DNA from 3 places in the Hafnia paralvei genome. Region 1 is predicted to be linked to each of the others. Evidence: predicted binding sites of a transcription regulator. Region 1 holds the regulator's gene; each other region holds the start of a gene.
The links. Region 1 encodes LexA, which represses DNA repair genes until DNA is damaged. Its sites were predicted from a motif close to TNCTGTATGTACATACAGNA; they were not measured.

Region 2: the regulator LexA is predicted to act here: its motif matches at 3,909-3,928, upstream of dinB (DNA polymerase IV).
Region 3: the regulator LexA is predicted to act here: its motif matches at 2,356-2,375, upstream of sbmC (DNA gyrase inhibitor SbmC).

Annotation. Positions count from the first base shown of each region.
Region 1 covers NZ_CP083737.1:376,101-381,516, reverse strand. Annotated here, with positions in the region: gene dinF (MATE family efflux transporter DinF) at 1-1,268, opposite strand, end outside; gene lexA (transcriptional repressor LexA) at 1,377-1,985, opposite strand; gene dpiA (two-component response regulator DpiA) at 2,151-2,849, opposite strand; gene dpiB (sensor histidine kinase DpiB) at 2,818-4,479, opposite strand; gene citC ([citrate (pro-3S)-lyase] ligase) at 4,871-5,416, shown strand, end outside.
Region 2 covers NZ_CP083737.1:3,634,122-3,639,537, forward strand. Annotated here, with positions in the region: gene frsA (esterase FrsA) at 1-419, opposite strand, end outside; gene gpt (xanthine phosphoribosyltransferase) at 590-1,048, opposite strand; gene pepD (beta-Ala-His dipeptidase) at 1,305-2,765, shown strand; gene dinB (DNA polymerase IV) at 2,826-3,887, opposite strand; gene nqrM ((Na+)-NQR maturation NqrM) at 4,709-4,936, opposite strand; gene K9N75_RS17100 (FAD:protein FMN transferase) at 4,938-5,416, opposite strand, start outside.
Region 3 covers NZ_CP083737.1:3,329,790-3,335,205, forward strand. Annotated here, with positions in the region: gene ptsP (phosphoenolpyruvate--protein phosphotransferase) at 1-897, shown strand, start outside; gene K9N75_RS15760 (AraC family transcriptional regulator) at 894-1,775, opposite strand; gene sbmC (DNA gyrase inhibitor SbmC) at 1,832-2,314, opposite strand; gene K9N75_RS15770 (hypothetical protein) at 2,479-3,027, opposite strand; gene K9N75_RS15775 (MFS transporter) at 3,314-4,639, shown strand; gene mak (fructokinase) at 4,708-5,416, opposite strand, start outside.

The sequences.
Region 1 (5,416 bases):
GAAAGGCCACGTAGAGATAAAAACACTGCCAACGCCAGCCATAAACCGTGATTACCTAACCAAGGTAGAGTAAAAAGCGTCAATCCATAACCCACTGCAGCTACCGCCATGCTGTTACGCATTTCAGTTCCACGAGTCGCCCCAATAAACATGCCATCCAGCAGATAACACCAAACGCCCAGCAACGGCAGAAGAATTTGCCACGGAAGATAGTGGGCTGCCAGCGCCTGAACATCAGGCAACGACGTTAACATCTGAATGATATGTCCGCCAAACAATGCGTAAAGCAGGGCAAAAAATATGGCCACAATGCCCGCTTGTCGGCAGGCTGAATGCCAAATACTTTGCAGCCTGCGGCCATCCCGAGCACCATAAGCCTGTCCTGAATGGGCTTCGACCGCGTAAGCAAAGCCGTCCAGAGCATAGGCCGTGAACGTGAGTAGGTTCATTAGTACCGCATTTACCGCAACAATTTCACTTCCCATGCGTGCCCCTAAAATGGTCAGCGATGAAAAACATAACTGCAGCAGTAAAGAACGCAGCATGATGTCACGATTTAAAGCCAACAGGCGGCGCAGATTGCCACGCCACGCATTACGGAAATACTCCATGTGTAGCCCACGCAACTTCATTACATGCCACACAAGGCCAATCCCTAGCAAGAAAGTGGCATAATCGGCAATCACCGTCGCGCTAGCGGCTCCCTGAACCTTCCAGCCCAAACCAACGACAAACCATAGATCAAGCGTAATGTTAATGAGGTTTCCGACCACAAGCAGAATGACAGGTGCGCGGGCATATTGAACGCCAAGCAGCCAGCCTAAAATCACCAGATTAGCCAATGTTGCCGGTGCGCCGAGCCAACGGATGTGCATAAACAAACGAGCCTGCTCCAACACATCCTGATGCCCGCCAACAATGCGTAACACCCCCTCAATTAACGGTTCACGCACTGCAATAATGACAACCCCCGCCAACAAAGCCAGTAGCAAAGGTTGAACCAATGCACGGGCTAGCGCCGTTTTATCGCCAGCGCCAAATGCCTGAGCAGTCAACCCCGTGGTGCTCATCCGTAAAAACAACAGCAGCATAAAGAGGAAGGATGTCGCCATCGCGCCTACAGCAACACCGCCCAAATAAACAGGGCTATCCAAATGACCAATAACTGCGGTATCAACCAGTCCCAAAAGCGGAACTGAGATGTTCGACAAAATCATCGGCAGCGCGAGAATCCATAGCGCTTTATCAGTTGGTGTCAGTAATTTCATTTTTTCACGTCATCCCAGATCCACTTGCCAGCCTTCTCCCAACAAAGAAAAAGCCCCAAATAAGGGGCTTAGTCTATCGGCGTTACCGCAAACACAATAGCGAGAACTTTAGATCCAGTCGCCGTTGCGGATAACACCAACGGCCAGACCTTCAATCGTGAAGTTTTGTTCACGTAGGTCAACCACAATCGGTTCAAAATCGCTGTTTTCAGGCAGTAGCTGAACAATGTTGCCTTGTTTTTTCAAACGTTTAACCGTCACTTCGTCTTCAATACGAGCAACAACAACCTGTCCGTTACGCACATCTTGTGTTTTATGCACGGCCAGTAAATCGCCGTCTAAAATGCCGATATCACGCATCGACATTCCATTAACACGCAGTAAGAAATCGGCATTAGGCTTAAACAATGAAGGGTCGACCTGATAATGGCCCTCAATATGTTCCTGTGCCAGCAGCGGCTCACCGGCAGCCACCCGGCCAATGAGAGGTAGCCCCGTTTCATCTTCCATCAACAAGCGAATGCCGCGTGAAGCACCGGACACAATCTCAATCACGCCTTTACGTTGTAACGCTTTTAAATGTTCTTCTGCCGCATTAGGAGAGCGGAATCCCAAACGCTGTGCGATTTCAGCACGCGTTGGCGGCATGCCAGTTTGTTCAATATGGTCACGAATCAGATCGTAGACTTCCTGCTGTCTGGCTGTAAGTGCTTTCATTCCACCACCTGTTTGTTTATACAGTTTTGCTGTGAGTATATACAGGTGGCGGCCATTTTGAAACCGTGAAATACATAAAGATTGAACCGTACCGCATCTGATTGGCTCTAACCGCACACTTTTTGTGTTTTTACAGTCAATATCCAGCAAATTCCCGTGAATAAATTAACTGTTTTTTACAGTTTCCAGTGCGCGATAAGTTCGTTGCGGACGCCCAACTTTGCCGTATACAATTTCTGCCATGATCATGTGCCGTCCTGCACAAAACTCTAAATAACGTCGTGCGGTCGTACGGCTGAGTTTCAGCTCCTGTGCCACAGTTTCAGCAGTATGGCGAGCATCAAGATCGGCAAACAGTCCCTGCACTTTATCTAAAGTGAGCGCATCAATACCGACAGGTAACTCTTCTTTATGCTCGCCGCGCGCATAGGCATTAAACATGTCATCGATCTGGCGCTGGCTAGCACTATTGTTACTTGCCAGCATTCGCATCCGCTGATGGTAACGGTCTAAAGTTTGGCCTAAACGCTCATAGGCTATCGGTTTTACCAAGTAGTCAAAAACACCGCAGCGAACTGCATCAGAAACGGTATCCATATCGCTAGCTGCCGTAGTGAACACTACCCCACCAGAGAATCGAGCCTGAGTCAGTTCGTGCAACAGGGTAATACCTTTTCCATCCGGCAAATAGTTATCCAGCAGGATCAGGTCAGGTTTGAAACGCTCGACCATCATTCTGGCCTGCGCGAGATTTCCCGCTAACCAAACCTGTCCACAGCCATGAAAATGGCGAATAAACTCCGCGTGCATTTCTGCCAGCGGCGTTTCGTCTTCAACTATTAGAATCGTTATTGGTTGTGTCATAAGTCTTTTTCACTTTAGGAATAAATACGGAAAATAAAGTGCCACAAGGTTCGTTGTCTTCCAGCGTAATTACCCCACCGCAGCGGCCTACATAGCTGGCTATCAGATAGAGTCCGATGCCGTGCTCACCCACATCCTCGGTTTTAGTACTTACGCCTTGCTCAAAAATAGCCTCACGTAAAGACTCTGGAACGCCACATCCCTGATCGGCCACTTCCACGATGACATCATCACCTTCATCGCTAAGGTATAGCTCAATGGTTTTATTACCTTGCGGATTCTTCAAGCTGGCATCGAAAGCATTGTCGAGCAAGTTTCCCACGATGGCAGCAAATTCAGTACTATCAAGTCCTGCTGGCAACTGGCGAAGCTGGCTTCCTTCTACCAGATTTAAGGTTAAGCCAAGCTCACGCGCTCGCTGTGCTTTGCCGAAAAGAAGCCCTGCGACTTGTCGATCGTCAAATGAGCCACGCAGGCTATCAATAAGCTGCTGCTGTGCTTGCGACTCACCTTTTACCATTGCCAAAGCACGATCATATTCTTTCATTTGTAACAGACCGTTGAGCGTCGACATCCAGTTCAGGTGCTCGTGACGCAATGTGCGCAAGCTTTCGACATACTGTTTGATCTGCGTGAGTTGAGCATTCAGCGTGCTAATTTCATCTTTGCTACGGAAACTGATGATGGCACCCAGCAGCTCATTTCCTGAACGTATCGCTGCACGATTAGCAATCACACTGAGACCATTAAAAGTGCAAATGACATCCTGACGTTTTTCTTCGATTTGTTCCGTGAAAAACCCCGCAGGTTCGACAACATCGCTGATCGGTTTTCCTAGCCATTGTCTACCAGGCGAACTTAAACCGAGCATTTTTCGTGCGTTACGATTGATTGCAGTAATCAAACCCTCAGGATCGACAGCTATCAATCCTTCATATACCGAGCCAAACAAGGCTTCTTGCTGGCGAACCACCCGAGCAATTTGATGAGGTTCCATACCTAGCATTTGCCGCCGAATATGGGTGGCAAACATCCATGACAGTAGCATCAGGATAATCAAAATTAAGACAAAGACACCGCCCATCGGTAATAAGAAGTCTAATCGCCAACTGTCTATTTTGCTGACTAAATATCCCAATGAAACCACGCCGATCACGTTACCATGTTCATCAAAAATAGGCGTTTTAGCACGCATAGCCATCCCAATTGAGCCCTTTCCTGTAATGAAGTAGCTTTCTCCGCGCGCTAAAGCGCCAGGCTTACTCCACTGCATGGGATAGCCGATCTTGGCCGGATTGGGGTGATACAGACGGATGGAGTTTTTGTCGCCAATAACCACATAATCAAAATCGGAGCCCGTACCGAGTTTATCGGCAATGATAGCGAGACGCTTGGTATCTCTATTTTTAACAGCCGTGACAACGCTGTCGATTGAGGCAATGATCTTAGCCTGATTCATTGCCATATCACGGACATGGTTACTCAGATAATCTTCAAAGGAAGCAGAAAGATATTTGCCTAAGGCGGCAATTAATAACGTCGAGACCAGAAGCAATAAGAGAAATATTCGTAAAGGAAATGCGAGGCGGCTAAAAAACCTAAACTCTTTAACATTTGGTCTGCCGAACATCGGTATTTCCTCTTTTTTAGGCTAGAAAGATGGGCTAGTATCAGGGAAATGTAATGAATTTGTTTCCTTGTTTTCTACCTACAACGGATTAGATCGTTGCAGATTCCGCAGATTAAATCAATTAAACAAATAAAAACCACTCCATTAATTCAATTAAAATTAATTAAGAAAATAAAAACCATTAAGTCTATTTAAATCTGATAACTCTTTGTGAAATAGGTCAAGATTTCCCATCCTAATACTCCTTACGATCATTACGTCGTCGCACAAATATAAACAAAAAAGATTAAAGCGTTGCAACGAGCAATTGAAAATAAAACGTTATTAATATGCAACAAATCACAACAATTGTGATCGCTATGCATACGTGCGGCAGCTAACAGGAATATCTATGTTTGGTAATACCGTATTCTCTCAGGTAAAGCGCTCTGAAAATAAGAAGATCGCAACTATCGCTCATTTTCTGCGAGAAAATGGCCTGAGTATTGATTCCACCGTGGAAGTCTTTATTACCGTCACCCGTGATGACCAGCTAATCGCCTGCGGCGGTATCGCGGGCAATATCATTAAATGCGTCGCCATTAGTGAATCTGTACGCGGTGAGGGCCTAGCACTCACACTGGCCACTGAATTAATAAATCTGGCCTATGAGAAGCACTGCACTCATTTATTTATATACACAAAAACCCAGAACGAAGCGCTATTTAAGCAATGTGGGTTTTATACCGTCACCAGCGTGCCAAATATTATGGTGTTAATGGAAAACAGCGCAACGCGTATTCAACGCTATGCCAGCTACCTCACCACACTGCGCCACGACGGCAATAAAATTGGCAGCATCGTAATGAATGCAAATCCGTTTACCAACGGACATCGCTATTTGGTGCAACAAGCGGCCGCCCAATGTGACTGGCTGCATCTGTTCTTAGTTAAAGAA
Region 2 (5,416 bases), 1.5 Mb from region 1:
AAATGCGGATAAGCCGCGATGCTGTAGAGATTTGCGGCCTGAAGCCAATAATCTCCAGCTACCTGCGGATCTTTTTCCTCCTGAGCGCGCTGTTGCCAGCCCATGGCCTGATGTGACCATTCATAGATCCAGTTACCGCTGCGATAGCCCACCACGGTGTCGAGCAACTTTTCGTCGCTGCGTTCTGCCGTTGAGGCTGCAATACGCGATAATACATGCTCAATCTCAATAGGTGAGACGCCACGCCAAACCCACATTAGGCGATTAATCGTGCGATACCAATTCGCCTGCGAGGTTCCCTCCAGCGCAGAGGCAATCGAAGCCTGTGGAACATGTCCATGCCGTTTGACCAGCGTGGATGTTTCACGATGCTTAAATCGAGGTTTGAATAAGGTTTCAGAAAGGTTTGCTTGGGACATGATAGACGGCAGCCTCCGAGTACTGTCTTTACCGCCGCAAACAAGAAGCGACGGAGCTAAATCTCGCACAGCGAGCGCTAAAGCTAGTGTAACGAACTCGGGAGCTAAAAAACAAACGTCCGGACAAAGCCGGACGTTTCTTTACATCAAATTTGATAGCCGTAGGCTAATTAGCGGCCGCTGATTGGCTCAACGAAGCAAACGCCCATATCCCATGGCTGTTCGATCCATGTATTCTGTGGGATATCGATGACGTAATCATCAACCAGTGGACGACCGGCTGGTTTCGCGAAGATAGTCACGAAATGCGCTTTTGGATACATTTCGCGAATCGCCTGTGCTGTACCACCGGTATCAACCAGATCGTCGATAACGATAAAACCTTCGCCATCGCCTTCAGCACGCTTAACGACTTTGAGCTCACGCTGGTTGTCATGGTCGTAGCTGGAGATACAAACGGTATCAACATGACGGATACCCAGTTCACGCGCCAGTAATGCGGCAGGAACTAAACCACCACGGCTTACCGCAATAATTCCAGTCCACTGTTCAGAAGGCATCAGGCGTGCAGCCAGCTTACGTGCGTGCATTTGCAGCACATCCCAAGTTACAACGTATTTTTCGCTCATTAATAGTGTCCCAGCCATAATATTCATGGCTTAAAGATTGGTCGGGGGGGAAAAAAGGTTGCGCGAGATTATAGAGAGCCAGAGCAATAAAAACCAGCCTCTTTCACACAAAGGCGCACTGCTGATGACGGATTTAGTGCCTTAGTCTGTCCACATAAGTAAATATAGTGGTATTCTCTGAAAAAATGAGAATATCTCTTAACCCCCTATTGTGTCGCTCTTGTCAGCAGCACAACTGATCATCAGGAGACTTAACGTGTCTGAACTGTCTCAGCTATCTCCACAGCCACTATGGCAAATTTTTGCGGATATCTGTTCTATTCCTCACCCTTCTTATCATGAAGAAGCTTTGGCCGCGCACATCGTTGCATGGGCAAAAGAAAAAGGTATCCACGTTGAACGTGATGAAGTCGGTAACGTCTTGCTGCGCAAACCCGCTTCCCGTGGAATGGAAAACCGTAAACCCGTTGTGCTACAAGCGCATCTGGACATGGTTCCACAGAAAAACAACGATACCGTACACGATTTTACTAAAGACCCAATCCAGCCATACATCGACGGTGATTGGGTAAAAGCACGTGGCACCACGCTAGGCGCTGATAACGGTATTGGCATGGCCTCTGCGCTGGCCGTTCTGGCTGACGATAGCGTTTCTCATGGCCCTATTGAAGTGCTATTGACCATGACCGAAGAGGCCGGAATGGAAGGTGCGTTCGGCCTGAAAGCCGGCTGGTTACAGGCTGATATTCTGATCAATACCGACTCTGAAGAAGAAGGCGAGATCTACATGGGCTGTGCTGGTGGTATCGACTTCATCACCACGCTGCCGCTGCAGCGCGAAGCCGTTCCTGCAAGCCATGACATCGTTAAACTGACGATCAAAGGTCTGAAAGGCGGACACTCGGGGGGGGATATCCATCTGGGTTTAGGCAATGCCAACAAATTGATGGCGCGCTTTTTAGCTGGCCATGCAACTGAACTGGGTCTGCGTGTGCTGGATCTAAACGGCGGTACGCTGCGTAACGCAATTCCGCGTGAAGCGACAGCGGTATTGGCCGTTCCTTCGGCAAATCTGGCGAAACTGAAAACTCTCGCAGAAACCTTCCTGAGCATACTGAAAATCGAACTCGCCGCGGTAGAAAAAAATCTGAATATTCAGGTTGAATCTGCACAGAGCGATTCTCAAGCCCTGACGTCTGATAGCCAGCAGCGCTTCATCGCCCTATTGAACGGTACGCCTAACGGCGTTGTGCGCATGAGCGATGAAGTGAAAGGCGTGGTGGAAACCTCGTTGAATGTGGGCGTGGTGACAACAGACGCCAAAGAAGCACAGATTATCTGCCTAATCCGTTCTCTAATCGACAGCGGCAAAGACTCAGTGGTGAGCCAATTGACCTCGCTGGGTGAACTGGCTGGCGCACACGTTGAAGCTAAAGGGAGCTACCCTGGCTGGAAACCAGATGCTAACTCTCCAGTGATGCATCTGGTGCGTGAAACTTATCAAAAGCTGTTCGACACTACGCCGAACATCATGGTGATCCACGCAGGTCTAGAGTGTGGTCTGTTCAAAAAGCCTTACCCAGAAATGGATATGGTTTCTATCGGCCCAACTATTACCGGCCCACATTCCCCTGATGAGCAGGTTCACATTGCCAGCGTTGGCCAATACTGGCAACTGCTGACCGCACTGTTAAAAGCGATTCCAGAGAAAGCCTAATCCCTCTGATTGCTTACTAAAAAAAGCCAACCCGAGGGTTGGCTTTTTTGTATGTTAACCCTAACCATCAATATCCAGAGAAAGCTGTTTTTCTAGCTGTGGATCAAGCAACGTCACGTGCAACCCCACCAAACGAACTCCACGCCCAGAGCGGCGTTCATCCCACGCCTGCTGAGCTACTTTGAATAAATCTTGTTTATCAAGCACTGGCCATACATGCTCCTGCGTTGTCTGTTGGAAGTCATGAAATTTGAGCTTCACCCCCTGACGAGCAATATGCAGGTCAGGCTGTACTTTACGCAAACGACGCTCCAACTCCTCATACAGCTTTTCCAACAACACTTCGCATTCGTCCCAGCGATGAATATCTTCCGACAGCGTTCTTTCTACGCCAACCGACTTACGTAAACGGTCAGGCATCACTTCGCGCTCGTCTTGCCCATGGCAGCGCTCCCATAAGACGCGGCCAAATTTACCAAAACGGCGCAATAACTCCGCCAAATCATAACGGCGAACATCAGCGCAGGTATTCAGCCCAAGCTCACTCAGCTTAGCCGCGGTCACTTTGCCCACGCCGGGTATCTTTTTCAGCGGTAGTTGAAGAATAAACTCATCAACCTGAGCAGGCGTGATCACGTATTGGCCATTTGGCTTATTTAAATCTGAGGCTATTTTTGCCAAGAATTTGATTGGGGCAATACCGGCTGATGCAGTGAGATCCAGCTCTGCTGCAATATCCTTACGGATCTGCTCTGCAATCAGCGTGGCTGAACCATGACATAAAGAACAGTCTGTGACATCAAGATAGGCTTCATCAAGCGATAGCGGCTCAATCAGAGACGTATAGCGCTGGAAAATACTGCGGATATGATTGGAGACATCTTTATAGACATCCATGCGTCCTGGCCGCAACGTGAGGTGGGGACAAAGTTTCAGCGCCTGCCCTGTTGGCATGGCACTACGCACACCGAATTTACGCGCTGCATAGTTCGCCGTACTAATAACGCCACGGCGATCGCGGCTACCACCGATCGCCAGCGGAACATCGCGTAATTCAGGGAAATCACGCATTTCGACTGCGGCATAAAAGCAGTCCATATCGACATGAATGATTTTGCGCATAAAAAGAATATTGGAGTTGATGACTGTATAAGTATACAGGTTATTTGTGGGCAATGGGAAGTGGGGGAATTTTGTTCGTCTATCGTTGATGTGGTCGCGGGGAATTGTTTCGTTCGCCGGTCGTTTATGAAACACCGGTGTAATGTTTCGTTCGCCCGCCGTTTATGAGACACCTGTGTAATATTTCGTTCGCCGGTCAGCAGATGCGTTTCCATGAGCCCACTGGCGAAGGCGACCGATGAGGGGCGCCAGCGCGCGCCCCTTCAAACCTCGCGCTTTTTATCCGAGATGCCATCTTCGCTCCGGTTTGGTATCGCCCATCCTGGGCGCCCCAAACTCCGTCACGACATCCCTGTCGTGCCGGCTCTATCTACCAAGACTTAAACTAAACCCAAAGAAGGTTTTGACTTTATCTTTTGGTTTTGACGTTGACCTTTTCCGGCACATTACCGGACAGCCGAGTGAATCATGAAGGTTAGGATTCGCCGATTGATATCGGCGAAAGAACGACGGAGGCATGGACAAATTTGCTTGGAGCAAATTTGAACAACGCTTGCGTTGGCCCCGAAGGGGTGAGGCGCATGGATGCGCCGAATACTCGCGATTGTCGTTCGTTCCGTCAAGACCGGAATGATAAAACGAGGGCACCCGCGTAGCGGGCTGGTAGGGGGTGCCAAGCCCGGATGCAAGGCGGCGGCGATTGAGCCGCCTTGCTCGGACGCCAGCACAAGGCTAATGTGATATTCGATGCTTTAGGCGTACGAAAAATTACACCGCCCTATTTTCATTCGTTCCGTTAAAACCGAAATGATAGTTCCCCATCACAAAATCCTATGCTTCTCCAACATCTCGCGCCGAGCTTCTTCACGCGCCATCCGTTTTTTGCGTGCATCACAAGGTTCTGGGCAGTCACATACTTTTTCAAGCCCAAGGCTAGCGATACCACCGCAGCTGCCGTGGATACTTTTGCGTTTGATGATATAGCCGATGGACATCGCGGCTATCACCACTAAAAACATCACAAAGGTTGCGATAAATACCGTTGCCATATCATTTACCTTTGGTTGATTGCACCAGATAAGGTTTGAAGGCCTCTGAATAGCGATCTTCAAAACCGTTTTCAGTCTTAACAATCATAAACACCGGAATTCCCAGCAAGTTTGCCAGCGCCATACCGCGCTCGGGTCCCATCACATCCAATCCGGTTGATAGACCATCAGCGGCCATACAGCTTGGTGCCAGTACGGTAATCGACACCAGATGATGCGTTACCGGACGCCCTGTTTTGGGGTCAATTTCATGAGAAAAACGCTGACCGTTCTTCTCAAAGTAGTTGCGATAATCTCCAGAAGTCGCAATCGCCATCTCCCCCGGCTGAATGATCACCTGCGCACTTTGCTGTAGACCCGCCTGCGGCTTTTCAATAGCAATACGCCACGGAGCACCATCTCCGTTAAGGCCTCGGGTACGTACTTCACCACCGATATCAACCATGTAATTAGTGATATGCAATGAGGCCAAATACTCAG
Region 3 (5,416 bases), 1.8 Mb from region 1:
GAGCTCGGTATTATGGTCGAAGTGCCTTCAGTGTGCTTTATCATCGATCATTTCTGCGATGAAGTTGATTTCTTCAGCGTAGGCTCCAATGACATGACACAGTACCTCTATGCCGTGGATCGCAATAATCAGCGCGTTGCCCACCTGTATAACCCTATCACTCCGTCATTCTTACGCATGCTGCGCCAGATTATTGATGTTGCTCACCGGCGCGAACGTTGGGTCGGTCTATGTGGGGAACTCGGTGGCGAAACTCGCTATCTGCCGTTGCTCATTGGTCTTGGCCTCGATGAACTGAGCATGAGCAGTGCGCGCATTCCGGTGGTCAAAGAGCTCGCTCGAAAACTTAATGCTCAAGAATGCATTACCTTGGCCAATCATGCTTGTGAGTGCAAATCAGCGGAAGAGATAGAGATCTTGCTCGATTCATTGGCGATCCCAGCAGATCAGAAACCGTTGCTCGCTCTTGAAAACATCATCGTTCCTGCCCACATGACGCGCAAAGAGCAAGTTATCCAGTACCTGTGCGGCAATCTAGCCATGCAAGATCGTACTGATAATCCGATAGAACTCGAGGAGGATATTTGGCAGCGCGAAGATATTGTCACCACCGGAGTCGGTTTTGGTTTTGCCATTCCGCATACTAAATCGCCTCACATTAAGCACTCCAGCATCAGTATTGCTCGGCTGGAGCAAGAAATTGACTGGCAATCGGAAATGGGCAACGTCGATTTCGTTATTATGCTCACGCTAGGCGCTCAAGATAGCGTCAGCCATGTAAAAGTGTTTTCTCAGCTCGCTCGCAAATTAGTGAAAAAAGAATTTCGCGAGGCAATGCGTTCAGCAACAGATGCCAGCGCGATTTTGGCGTTACTACAGGCAGAGCTAACGTTTTAAACGGATAGAAACTGCTTTCTGTATTCTGAAGGCGTTAAACCAAACTGCCGTTTAAACAAACGACAAAAATAGTTGCCGTCGCTGTAACCACAGCGGCGAGCAACCTCATTTACATTCAAGTGATACTTCTGCAAAATCATCTTGGCTTTCCCTAACCGCACCCAGTGCAAATAATCAATAAAACTCATATTTCCTTCCAATTGAAAAATACGAGACAAATGATTTGCCGTTATATTGAAAATAGCGGCCGTACTCTCACGGCTTAATGCGCCAGCATAATTATCCTGAATATACGTACAGATGCTTTTATAAAGAAAAGCCCCACGCTGTATCTTATTGACAGGGGGCAAACAGAGTTGGCTATGACACACATGCAGCAGGCTTAACACCAGATATCGACTCACATTAAGATCTGTGACTCTCGCCCCTAAATAGCTTAATGCTTGTAAAATATGCTCCAGTTCACCGGCATTTTGCTGAGGAACCTCCAATTTACGCAGCCGATGAAATCCCGCAGACGCAGCGCGTTTATCAAAGAAGCTAAAGCCAATGTATGACGGAGTAAAAAGCAGGCTCAATAATAAAACGTCTTTCTCCCATGTTGGCTGGCTGTTGCTATATGCAGGGATGAAAAGAAGATCGCCATGCGTTAACGTTCCATGTCTCAGATCATCGTCATTCAACCGCGCACTGGTGGTATAAGTTCCGCGCAGAACAATGTCGAGACGCGGAAATTTTACCGTAAGGCCACCCATCCCCTGTAGATGGCCTTGGCTATCCTGATAACGTTGAGCAAAAAACGTGTGCTTAAGCTGCTGTGGATTCAGCACCAGCCCGCTCAAAAGCTCGCTAAAAAAAGCCTGTTCCGTCAGAGACATATTCCCTCGTTATCAGTTGCGGTATCGTCAGGAGCCCCTACCGTGCTCACCGCTAATCAAGCACTCTCTTCGGCCTTCTTCACCGGCACGCACATTTCAAAATCCCAGATGCCACTTTCAGTGCCATCATTGTGGTATTTTTCAAAACAGGGCGCATTAATCGGCACGTAGCCACTACGAGGCAACACGTCGTTGAAAAACTCCATCCACGGCCGACCAAAATCCCCGTCCTCAACGTGAGCCTGCGCTACGGCGTAAAGCCCACCTTTTAAGGTATCGATTCGCACGCCTTCGCTGTTCGCCGGTAAAACGAAATCAGGTTCAACGGAGATCACGGTATCAACGCACATCTCTTCCGGTGGCACTTCTTCAGGATTGTCATAATAAATAGCCATCCAGTCGCCACTCTCTGGAACATTGTTATTTTCGATCCACTGATATAGCTTTTGGAATCCCTTGCCAACATTTTGGTCAAGCGGACCAACCATTCGAATGCCAGCAAAAACACGCTCAGCGCGCTGCTCTACTATCATCTCCATCGTAACGCCCTCTGTTTAACAATAAAGAGTGAACAAGAAACAACTGTATCCATAAACAGTATTACCAATGATGTCAAAAAAGCCAACTTCATATGTTCGCTTCTGTGATTGACTGCGCTTATTTGAATAATCGACGCCCAGCACATCATGAGCAAACAGCGTCACTACTTCAGCGTGAAGCTTTGCGTCAACATCACAGGTTCAGTTCTGAGCTGATCTTTCATCGCGAGCTTCACCGTCCAAACGCCTTTAGGATCCTTCTCTTCTCCCATAAAACCAACGGCAGCATTGGTCATGTAAATCATCTCTGGAGCGCCCCCTAAAACACCATGGAAGCAAAGACGATTCTTTTCAGTCATCGCCACGGTGCCATCTGGCTGAATTATCTGGATATCGCAACTGATATTAACAACATGTAGTGGATTACTTTTCGGATTAGAAAAGAAGCTGAGAATATAGATGGTCTCACCCACTTTTGCTTCATTAACCTTTTTATAAAAAGGGGACGTGCCTGAAGGCGTATTCCATTTTTCCTCCCAGTCGGCGTCTGGGGTGATGATCATCATTCCGCCAAAACCGTCCACTGAACGCCTTGATGCCGTATCCGCTGCGGGGCAGTTATTCTTATCCTTCCAACCGTATGATTGGCTAAAAGACGCCGATGAAAGGCCAAGAAAAAGCGTGGTCACCAGAAACGCCATACGTAATTTCATCAATCAATCTCCTTGTTAATTTGGCCACCGTCAGCCAAGTGTTCCCTACGTTGAGAAATTATAGCGCTGCGCTATGCAGAAAGATTTTATTCATTTACCCCAAGTGTTTATCGTCATTTATTCATAGCGACTACAGGCCACTGCCGCGCTTATTTATAAAGAACTAATAAGCTTACAAATAGTTACATTGGTTTTTATGCACAAAAAAGAAACACCTACCAACATCACACTTTTCATTGCTAATAACTTGTAAAAAAAATGAAAACAAAAACACAGGAAGTAGCACATGACATCATCTGCCTCAGCGCCTACACAGGCCAACGCCCGAACCGTATTCCGCGTAACCAGCGGTAATTTTCTAGAGATGTACGACTTTATGGTATTTGGCTACTATGCCAGCGCCATTGCCGACACTTTTTTTCCCACCCAAAGCCCCTTCGCCTCGCTGATGTTAACGCTGATGACCTTCGGCGCTGGCTTCTTGATGCGACCACTGGGAGCCATCGTGTTAGGCGCTTACATTGATCATCATGGACGCCGCCGTGGTCTGCTAATTACTTTAGGATTAATGGCACTCGGCACGCTGACCATCGCCTGTACGCCGTCCTATCACAGCATTGGTATGGCCGCACCGCTTCTCATTCTGGCTGGACGTTTACTTCAGGGGTTTTCTGCGGGTGTGGAACTGGGAGGTGTGTCCGTTTATCTGTCTGAAATCGCGCCGAAAAACCGTAAAGGCTTTTACGTCAGTTGGCAATCAGGCAGCCAACAGATTGCCGTGATTTTTGCCGCATTGCTCGGAGTGACGCTGAATCAGTATTTAGGCAAAAGCGTGATGACTGAGTGGGGATGGCGTATTCCATTTATCGTCGGCTGCTTGATCGTGCCTTTCCTGTTTTATATCCGCCGTATGCTTGAAGAAACAGAAGCCTTTAACCAACGCAAACATCGGCCTAGCATGGGTGAGATCACCCGCTCAGTCGCCAGTAACTGGCAGTTGGTATTGGTTGGCATGTTTATGGTGGTAACAACCACGGTATCGTTCTATCTGATCACCGCATTCACCCCAACCTACGGGAAAACTGTGCTGCAGTTCACCGCACAGCAAAGTTTCTTGGTGACGCTGTTGGTCGGCCTGTCCAACCTGTTCTGGCTGCCGGTAATGGGAGCGTTGTCAGATAAAGTTGGGCGTCGTCCACTGCTTTTGCTGTTTAGCGCGTTGATGCTGCTGACGTCCTACCCTTCTCTGAGTTGGTTAGTTGCTCATCCTAGTTTTGCCCACTTGGTGGAAGTGGAACTGTGGCTGTCATTTATGTACGCCAGCTATAACGGCGCAATGGTGGTGTGTTTAACCGAAATTATGCCGGCCGAAGTACGAGCATCTGGTTTCTCCATGGCCTATAGCTTAGCCACTGCCATTTTTGGCGGTTTCACTCCAGCAATTTCCAGCTATCTGATCCACGCTACCGGTGATAAAGCCATGCCAGGATTATGGCTTTCTGCCGCAGCAGCCTGCGGGCTGGTGGCCGCGATTGCTCTGCCAGCGATTCAAAAATTGAATCACCAACGCACGGAGACAGCGCCTAACCACGGTGTCGCGACGCCAAAGTAATTGCACGACTTAAAATGACGGAATAATACCTTGTCCCGACGTTCTTAGCGGAAAGTCGGGATTTTGTCTCATAGCGGCCAGAGCCATGCCGCGCCGCGCACGCCGCTCGAATCGCCGTGTTTAGCCTTTCTTACCGGCGTTTGACACTCACGTCCAAATACCCACGAAGAAATCAGCGGTGGAACCGTGGTATATAAGCGGTCAACATTGCTCATTCCTCCACCCAATACCACAACGTCAGGATCGATAATATTAATCACATGAGCTAAAGACTTAGCCAACCGCTGCTCATAGTGCGCTATCGCCTTTTCCGCACGAGGATCGCCTTGACGCGAGAGCGACATAATCTCTGCGCCAATGCGTTTTTCCCCGCCTAAGCGCTGATAGTCAGTCTCAAAGCCAGTGCCGGAGATAAACGTCTCAATGCAACCGGATTTTCCGCAATAGCATGCAACCTCTTTCTGGTACTGCCACTCGTCTTCATTGAGCCACGGTAACGGATTATGTCCCCACTCTCCTGCAATACCGTTGCCACCTGCGTGAACCCGACCATCAATAGCAATACCCGATCCACAGCCCGTGCCGATAATCACCGCAAACACCAGATGGGCACCGGCGGCAGCACCGTCCGTGGCTTCCGATACAGCAAGGCAGTTAGCATCATTGGCAAGGCGAACCTCTCGCGATAGACGAGCGCAGAGATCTTTGTCGAGCGGCTTGCCATTCAGCCATGTGGAGTTTGCATTTTTAACCAGCCCAGTAAACGGCGATAACGTC